Regions from separate parts of the Sphaerisporangium sp. NPDC005288 genome, predicted to be linked through region 1. Evidence: riboswitches for the same ligand, from Rfam matches in the RefSeq annotation. Region 1 holds a riboswitch; the other holds the start of a gene.
The links. Region 1 has a riboswitch for cyclic di-AMP ahead of ABZU32_RS39965 (hypothetical protein). Riboswitches for the same ligand answer to the same signal wherever they lie in the genome.

Region 1 (4,609 bases):
GTTGGGCCATCTGGTGCCCGCGAAGTTCTTCGGCGTCAAGGTCACGCAGTACATGGTCGGTTTCGGGCCCACGATGTGGTCGCGCCGCCGCGGCGATACCGAATACGGCCTCAAGTGGATTCCGATGGGCGGCTACATCCGCATGATCGGGGCACTTCCCCCCCGGCCCAACGATGATCCGAACAAGCTTCGCAACATCTCCACCGGGCCGTGGCAGGCGCTCATCGAGAGCGCCAGGCAGGCGGCGCTGGAGGAGGTCAAGCCCGGCGACGCCGACCGCGTCCTGTACCGCAAGCCCTGGTGGCAGAAGGTCATCATCTTCATCGGCGGTCCCGCGATGAACTTCGTGCTGGCCTTCGTGCTGTTCGCCATCGTGCTGATGGGCTTCGGCATCTCGGTGCCCAAGCCCGTGGTCGCCGAGGTCTCCAAGTGCGTCGTCACCGTGGCCGAGCAGGAGAAGGGCCAGCAGTGCACCCCGGCCCACCGGTCCACGCCCGCGGCGCTCGCCGGACTCAGGGCCAAGGACAAGATCGTCTCGTTCGGCGGCAGGCCGGTGAACTCCTGGGACGACGCCAGTACGCTGATCCGCACCCATGGCGCGGGCCCGGTCGCCATCGGCATCGAGCGCGACGGCAGGCCGATGACGCTGAACGCCACGCTCATCGCGCAAGATCGCCCCTCCCTCGACGACCCGGAGAAGCTGGACAAGAACGTCGGCTTCCTCGGCGTCAGCCCCACCCTCGTCGTGGAGAAGCAGGGGCTCGGGTACGTCGTCGGCGCCATGGCCGACCTGGTCAGGCGCACCGGCTCGGCACTGCTGCAACTGCCGCAGAGGCTCGTCGGGGTCTGGCAGGCGGCCTTCGGCGGCGCCGAGCGTGACCTCAACAGCCCGCAGAGCGTCGTCGGCGCCGGGCGCCTGGGCGGCGCGATCGCCGCGGCGGCCATCCCGCTGGAGAACAAGATCGCCGGCTTCATCCAGCTCCTGGCCGGGTTCAACCTCGCGATCGGCATGTTCAACCTGATCCCGCTGATGCCGCTGGACGGCGGCCAGATCGCCGGCGGCCTGTGGGAGGGAATCAAGCGCGGTTACGCCCGGGTGCGCCGCCGCCCGATGCCGGGGCACGTGGACATCGCCAAGGCGCTGCCGCTGACGTACACGGTCGCGATCTTCCTGATCGCCATGAGCAGCCTGCTCATCTACGCCGACATCGTCAACCCCATCCGCCTGCCGGGCTGATCGGCCCCACCGGCGCCGGGCCGCGCGGCAGGCGCCCCGCAGGCACGTCGCGGTGCCACGCCCGCCGCCTGGTCACCGGGCGGCGGGTCACCGTAATACATCCTCCGGGCGAGTGTCCGGATGGAACTTTCACCGGCGGCAAGACGGCCGGACGGCTAGTACATCGAGATGTGCACGTGGTCGAAGTGGTTGGCGGTGATCCCGCCGCGGTTGGCCATCGACCGCCAGCCGGGAAAGCCCAGGTTGTAGATCCGCTGCCGGTAGATCACGTACTTCACGCCGAGCTTGCCGCCGTTCTTGATGGCCCAGGCGGCGATCTGCTCGCCCATCGCGACGCCGGCGGGCGAGGGCATCGCCCCGCCGGAGCTGAGCATGAAGTCGCACGCCCGGCCCAGCGGGTGCTCGCCACTGTTCTCGGGGCGGTAGCAGCCGACGGGGAACCGCAGCGGGAAGTGGTCCTTGACCTCGGCGCGCATCAGCCGCATCCGCGGGGTGATGTTCTCGCTCCCGGTCGGCAGCTCGGGCGCCCAACTGCCGTTGGCCTGCTTGCCCGGGGCGGTGGGCACGAGCCGGTCCAGCTTGTCCTTGATCTGGCCGATCAGTTTCTCGGCGTCCCTGCGCTGGGCGGTCACCTCGACGACGTCGTCGCGCAGGCCGTCGGTCAGCGCGGCCGCGTCGTCTGCCGCCTTCTTGCGGGCGTCACGGGCCGTGGCATATCGGCCGATCTCGGCGGACTGCTCGGCCTGGAGCTGTTGCAGCATCGCGGCGCCGCCGAAACCGGGCGACATGATCTCGCGCATCATGCCGAGACCGCTGCCCGCCTGGTAGCTGAGCTGGGCGATGTCGCCGACCTGGCCCTCGGAGGCGGTGAGCTCGGTCTCCGCGGCCTTCAGCCGCTCGCGGGCCTTCTTCTCCGCGGCCTTGGCCTTGGCGACCGCGACGCGCTTGGCGTTGTACTGGGCGATCAGCTTGTCGACCTGCTTGCCGAGGGCGGCGAGCTGTGCCTTGAGCTGTTTCTCGGTGGGTTTGGGGGCGGCGGCGCCGGCCGTGGACGGGCCGAGCACCAGGGCGGCCACCATCAGAGCGCAGGCGGCCACGGAACCGTGGCGGCCGGAAGACAGGGGCAGAGCCCGCTCCTCTCCATCTGCCGACCGGGTTAGCTGACGGGTTCGGGCCGGAGACGCCCTACCACACGTGTGGATTCACCCCAGAGGAACCGATGGGTCCCCGGCTCCCAGGCGGGGCACCTGGGATTAGGCGGACCGGCCGTTACGGCCGGTGTGTGATGGATGGTAGTGGTAGATCCGTATTTATGGCGACCCCGGAGGTGACGTCCCCCGACGTGGCGTGCGCGGGGTCACCGCCGCCGCGTCAGCGGCGGACCGTCCAGGGCGGGCGCGGTCACGGCTGCTCGCGCAGCATCCGGGCGGCCTCCTCGGGCAGCACGTCGTTGACGAACGCGCCCATCGCCGACTCCGACCCGGCCAGGTACTTCAGCTTCTGCGCCGCCCGCCGGATGCTGAACAGCTGCAGGTGCAGGTAGGCGAGGTCGCGCCCGGTGCGCACGGGCGCCTGGTGCCAGGCCGCGACGTAGGGCATGGTGACCCCGAACAGCCCGTCCAGCCGCCGCAGCAGGTCGGTGTAGAGCGGGCCGAAGGCCGCGCGCTCCTCGGCGTCCAGCTCGCGAAGGTCGGCCGCCCTGCGGTTGAGGTAGACGTGCACCTCGAACGGCCACCGCGCCGCCGCGGGGACGAACGCCGTCCAGTGCTCGTTGGAGGCGACCACGCGCGTCTCGGCCTTGCGCTCGGCGGCCAGCACGTCCGCGAACAGGTCGCCGCCCGTGCGCTCGCGGTAGCGGGCCGCCGAGGCCAGCATCTGCCGCGTGCGAGGCGTCACGTACGGATAGGCGTAGATCTGGCCGTGCGGGTGCGCCAGCGTGATGCCGATCTCGGCGCCGCGGTTCTCGAACGGGAACACCTGCTCCACGCCGTCCAGCCGCGAGAGGTGGTCGGTGCGGTCGGCGAGCGCCACCAGCACCAGATCGACCTGCTCGGGAGACAGCCGGGAGAAGGAGGAGTCGTGCCGGGAGGTGAAGCACACCACCTCGCACCGGCCGACGCCGGGCCGCACCTCGCTCAGGCCGCCCACATCCTCGTAGTGGCCCAGGTTGAAGCTGAAGGACGGGAAACGGTTCTCGAACACCGCGACGTCGTAGTCGGCGGCGGGGATCTCGGTCGCGTGGCCCGGCCGGGAGGGGCACAGAGGGCATTCGTCGGTGGGAGGCAGGAACGTGCGGCCCTGGCGGTGCCCGGCGATGGCGATCCACTCGTCCATCACCGGGTCGTACCGCAGCTCCGAGGCCGCGGGGCGCGGGGGCAGCTCGCGGGTGTCGGCGGCGCCGCGGTCGGCGTTCTCGTCGTGGTCGAAGTAGATGAGCTCTCGCCCATCGGCGAGCTGGGTGACGGTCCGCTTCACCGGGCCACCTCCTGTCCGGCGGCCGGCTGAGCCGCCTGTCCTGTCGTGTCGGCGGCCCGGGCCGCCCGTTCTGTTCCCGGAGCGCGGTTCGCGCGTCCGGACCCGCCGGCGTCGCGCGCCGGCTCGGTCGATGGCGCCGTCCCCGCGGGGTCGGCCAGCAGCAGCGTGCCGGCCTGCTCGGACAGCGCCGATCTGGCCTCCTCCGGCAGGCCGGTGTCGCTGATCACGACGTGCGCCTCGTCCAGCTTGGCGATCGTGCTGATGCCGACGGTGCCCCACTTGGTGTGGTCGGCCAGCACGACCAGCCGCTGCGCCGCCGCGACCAGTTCGCGGTCGGTCTCGGCCTCAAGGATGTTGGGGGTGGTGAAGCCCGCCCTGGGGTTCATGCCGTGCACGCCGAGCATCAGCGTGTCGACGTTGAGCGCGCGGATGGCCGCCACGGCGACCGGCCCCACCAGCGCGTCCGACGGCGTGCGCACCCCTCCGGTGAGCACGACGGTCTGGTCGGCGCGCCCGGCCCGGTGGAAGACGTCGGCGACCTGGACGGAGTTGGTGATGACCGTGAGGTGGGGGACGTCGGCCAGGTGATGGGCCAGGGTCCAGGTGGTCGTGCCGGCCGACAGCGCGACCGCGCTGCCCGGGCGCACCAGCTCGGCGGCGCGGCGGGCGATCGCCTCCTTCTCGGCCTGCTGGCGCACCGACTTGGCCGCGAAGCCCGGCTCCTCGGTGGACCCCGCGCCGGTGGCGGTGGCGCCCCCGTGCACCTTGTCCACCAGCCCGCGCTCGGCCAGCGCCTCAAGGTCGCGGCGGATCGTCATGTCCGACACCCCGAGCTCGCGCACCAGGTCGGCGACCCGTACCGCGCCGCTCCTGCGGACGCGCTCGAGGATCGCCTGC
Region 2 (4,609 bases), on a different contig from region 1:
CGCCCGCACCCCGCTCACCGCTCGCTCCGAGCCGGCGCCTGGACCATCGGATGGGCCCGTGCGGGTGTGCGCGTCCGCGCCGGCGTCGCCCGCCGGGCCGGCCACGCGGCCGGTCTCGTCACTTCGCTCCATGCTCTCCCCTGCGCCGCGCCGCCACCGTGGTCATGCGAGCTGGTCTCGGACGTACTCGCGCCAGGCGGCGGTGAACCGCTCCAGGCTCATGCGGAGCGTGCGGGACAGCGCCGCCCGCACGTCCCCGTGCCTGGACTCACGGTAGAGGCTCACCAGAGCGCGTTCGCCGAAGCGCCCCGCGACATACCGGCAGGCGAGCCAGGCCTCCTCGTACGCCTGGGCCTGCCGCGCGGAGCCGGCGGCGAACGCCTCCGGCCCGGGCAGCCGTTCGGGCGTCCGTCCGGCGCGCACCTCGTCGGCCAGTTCGGCCGCGGCCCGGCGCGCCGGGATGCCGGCGTCGAGATAGCCGACGTAGTCCGCGAACCCCTCGACCAGCCATTTGGGCGTGCTCCCGTCGAGCGCCGCCCCGGTGGCGATGTGCGTGATCTCGTGGGCGAGGACGACGTCGCGGCCGGCGGCGGTCAGGCGGGCGAACGACCGCGGCTCCACGATCACCCGGTCGGCGCCCGCCACCGCGGCCAGGCCGCTCACCTGCGCTGGGGCGGCCAGCACGGCCGCCTGCTCGGTCGTGGCGGGAACGGCGATCAGCGGACGCACCGGGCCCACGACGCGGGCGACCAGCCGGCTCGCCCGGTCGGCCCGGCGCGCCAGGTCGGCGAACGCGGCTCCGGAGGCCACGGCGGCGGCCCCGCCTCCGGGGACGGGCCCGGTCGCGGAGGTTCTCGCAGCCTGCGGGACCGTGGTTCCAGAAGCCGTGAGGGCTCCAGGGGCGGTGAGGGCACCGGGGGCCGCGACCACGAGGGAGAGGTCGCCGCGAAAGGTCCGCGCGCCGGACCATATCTCCGGATGCTCGCCGATCAGCGTCCGCGCCCGCCGTCCGAGATCGTCCTCGACGGCGGAGGGCCCCGTCAGCACGGTCAGCAACCCCGCCAGGACGGCCCAGAGCCACACGACGCGCATGCGGGAAATCTACCTGCTCGTCCTTCCCGGCCACATCGGCGTCCCAGGGGCGGACTCACCTCAGCGTCCCGGCAGCGGACCCGTATCGACTTAAGAACGGTGGACCCGTATCGACGTCCCGGCGGCGGACGCGTCTCGGCTTCCCGGCGGCGGACCCGGTTCGACGTCGCGGCGGCGGACCCGCGGAGGTCGTGCCCGCTTTATCCGGCCACATCGGCCTTGCGGGACGCGGACGTGCGAAGGCCCCGTCCGCTCCGAGGGGGGAGGAGCGGACGGGGCCTTCACGACCGGCGCGAGGGGCATGTGCACCACCCGGAAACGTCTTCGAGGAGCGGGGGCACCTCTCGGAGACGCTCTCCCGGAGGAATCCTCGCGCCGATCGGCCTCCGGAACGGCAGGCAGATCGGCCTCCGGAACCGCCGGTCAGCTTCCGGAACCGCCGGTCAGCTTCCGGAACCGCCGGTCAGGGTCCGGAACCGCCGGTCAGGGTCCGGAAGCGCCGGCCGGCATCCCGGGACGGCCCGGAAACCGGACCGGCCCGTCGTGGGAACCGGGAGCGGATCGGCACGGGCGACCGGCGCACCCGACCCAGCGGAGCCCTGGATGGGCGGGGGTGGTTCCGCGGGTCAAGCGGGGGTCCAGCGCCAACCTGGAGCGGCAGGCGGAATCCGACCTGGTCATCCGATTGCTGGATGGCAGCGCCGACGCCGCGACGGTCCCGCCGGTCAGACGCCGGGGCGGACGGCGCCGACGAAGGACGCCTTCCGGTAGCCCGACAGCTTGTCGATGCGCACCCGCGCGCCGGTGTGCGGCGAGTGGATCATCTTGCCGTGCCCGACGTACATGCCGACGTGGCCGAGTCCGTAGAAGAACATCAGGTCACCCTGCTTGAGGTTCTTCCAGGACACCTTCTTCCGCACCGTGCGGAACTGGCTGGCGGCGATGCGGGGCAGCTTCACCCCGGCCTTGCGCCAGGCGTACAGCATCAGGCCGGAGCAGTCGAAGGCCCCCGGGCCGCTGGCGCCCCAGCGGTAGGGGTCGCCGATCTGCTTCTTCGCCACCGCGACGGCCGTGTGCGCCTTGAACTGCTGCCGGGCGGCCCTGCTCACTTTGGCCTTGCTCTTGGATGTGCGGGAGGTGCTGGATGTGCTCGCCTCGCTCACCGTGGCCGTGCCGGTGGGCTCGGAGGCCCCGGTGATGCTCGGTGTCTCGATCAGCCCGGCCGGGCCGTAGACGGACGGCTCTGAGGGTCCCTGAGCCGGTGCCGCCGTGGCGGCGTCAGCCGCCGTCGCCTGCGTCGCCACGGCTCCCACGGAGGCCGTCATGGTGAGCACCACACCGCCGAGAGAGAAGCGGGCAATGCGCGACAGACGAGGGTTCTGGGTGGTGCTGGACAGGATCGCTCCTTGATTCTTCCACTCACGCCTACCGGGTTAGCTGACGGATTCGGGCATGGAAGTAGCCCTACGACGCCAAGGCGTCGATTCACCCCCTGATCCCGCGTTCAGGATCAATTGGGTCCCCGGTTCCGTGCTCCTTGCCGCACGGATTCGGCAGGTCACCGCCCCTTTGGGGTCCTGGCTCGCGCCTTACTGGGGCGACGGCGACCGCTGGATTGTCATGCGTGGAGCCGGTCGGAAGACCGGCTCCGTTCGCGACGGCATGGCGTGCTCGCCGCGGGCCAGAAGTTACACAGAACCCCAAATTGAGGCAAAGCCGTGACCAAGTCACATAGATCAAATAGGGGGCTTCTTAATCAGGAAACCCCTGCACAACAAGCGCATCCGTTACCCGTATGTGATTCCCCTCACATATCCCGAAACGGCACCTGACGCGAGTCACACAGGTCACATCAGTCACACCCGTTCAGGGATCTTGGAGAGGGAACGGTCCACCTAGCCCCGCCCGGCGGACCGGGATTCGCACCCCCGCATGTCACGCTCCGCACCCGAGACCCGTTACCCACGACGTCTGTTCCGCAACGATCCTTCAGCAACAGTGCTTCCGCAATGAGAATTACGCAATATCTGTTGCGCAACGTCCATTGCTAATGTCAAAGTGGGCGCATGGCCGATGAAGACGTACGCACGATCACCGACTCACGGGTGCTGGCCGCCCTGTCGCATCCCACGAGGCGGCGCCTCATGGACGCGCTGAAGGTCTACGGTCCCTGCACCGCCAGCATGCTGGCCGAGCACACCGGGCAGGCCGTCGCCAACGCCAGCCACCACCTGCGCGTCCTGGCCGGCAGCGAGCTCATCGAGGAGGCCCCCGAGCTCGCCCGCGACCGGCGCGAGCGCTGGTGGCGGCTGTCCTCGGCCGAGCTGCGCTGGAGCGAGTCCGACTTCGGCGGCGACCCCGCGACCGCCGCCATCGCCAGCGCGGCGGCGTCCCTCAACCTCGAACACCACGTCAGCATGGTCCGCGCCTGGTACGCCGCGAGCGAGGACGAGCGGGCGGCCTGGCAGGACGCCCCCTTCTCCACCGACAAGTGGCTGCGGCTCACCCCCGACGAGCTGCACGAGTTCGAGGCGCAGTTCCTGGAGCTCCTCAGCCGGTGGGCCACCCGGGAGATCCCCGACGACGGGCGGCCCCGCGAGCCGGTGTTCGTCTTCGCCTTCGGCGTCCCGGGCCGGCCGTGAACGGCCTCACCGCGGCGGCCGCGCCCGCCGCGTCCCGATCCCGGGGCCGCTGGGGGCTGCTGCGCGACCGCGACTTCCGGCTGCTGTGGGTCGGCGAGACCACCAGCGGCTTCGGCAGCTCTCTCACCTCGGTTGCCCTGCCTCTGGTCGCGATCACCGCGCTCCACGCGACCACGCTGGAGGTCGCTCTGCTCACCGCCGCGGCGTGGGTGCCCTGGGTGATCATCGGCCTGCCCGCCGGAGCCTGGGTCGACCGCCTGCCCCGCAGGCCCGTGATGCTGACCTGCGACGCCGTGTCGTTCCTGCTGTTCCTCAGCATCCCGGTGGCCGCGTGGCAAGGCGTGCTGACCGTCGGCCATCTGCTGGCCGTCGCGCTGCTCACGGGCACCGCCAAGGTGTTCTTCCAGACCTCCTACCAGGTGTACCTCCCCTCGATCGTCGTTCCCGCCGACCTGCCCGAGGGCAACGCCAAGCTCCAGGGCGGCGAGTCGGCCGTCGAGGTGGTGGGCCCGGGAGCCGCCGGTCTGGTCGCCCAGGTGTTCGGCGCGGTCACCGCGCTGCTCGCCGACGCGGCGAGCTTCGTGGTCTCGGCGCTGTGCCTGCTCGGCATCAGGGCCCGCGAGGCCCCGGTGTCGCGCGAGCGGCGGGCCACGACGCTTCGACGCGAGATCGGCGAGGGCCTGCGCTTCGTCGCCCGCGACCCCTACCTGCGGGTGCTCACGGTGTTCGGGGCGGCCAGCAACCTCGGGCTCATGGGATACCAGGCCATCCTGGTCGTCTTCCTGGTGCGCGACGTCGGCGTCGGCCCCGGCGCGGTCGGCGGGCTGATGGCGGTCATGAGCGTCGGCGGCCTGGCGGGCGCGGCGAGCGCCACC

Region 2: linked by a shared signal. The riboswitch ahead of ABZU32_RS23625 (C40 family peptidase) and the one ahead of ABZU32_RS39965 (hypothetical protein) in region 1 are both predicted to bind cyclic di-AMP.

Annotation. Positions count from the first base shown of each region.
Region 1 covers NZ_JBEXGT010000084.1:6,458-11,066, reverse strand. Annotated here, with positions in the region: gene ABZU32_RS39970 (site-2 protease family protein) at 1-1,237, shown strand, start outside; gene ABZU32_RS39965 (hypothetical protein) at 1,393-2,334, opposite strand; cyclic di-AMP (ydaO/yuaA leader) riboswitch at 2,369-2,507, opposite strand; gene galT (galactose-1-phosphate uridylyltransferase) at 2,639-3,712, opposite strand; gene ABZU32_RS39955 (DeoR/GlpR family DNA-binding transcription regulator) at 3,709-4,609, opposite strand, start outside.
Region 2 covers NZ_JBEXGT010000025.1:105,029-109,637, forward strand. Annotated here, with positions in the region: gene ABZU32_RS23615 (M48 family metallopeptidase) at 1-132, opposite strand, end outside; gene ABZU32_RS23620 (hypothetical protein) at 163-1,092, opposite strand; gene ABZU32_RS23625 (C40 family peptidase) at 1,818-2,417, opposite strand; cyclic di-AMP (ydaO/yuaA leader) riboswitch at 2,500-2,658, opposite strand; gene ABZU32_RS23630 (metalloregulator ArsR/SmtB family transcription factor) at 3,159-3,734, shown strand; gene ABZU32_RS23635 (MFS transporter) at 3,731-4,609, shown strand, end outside.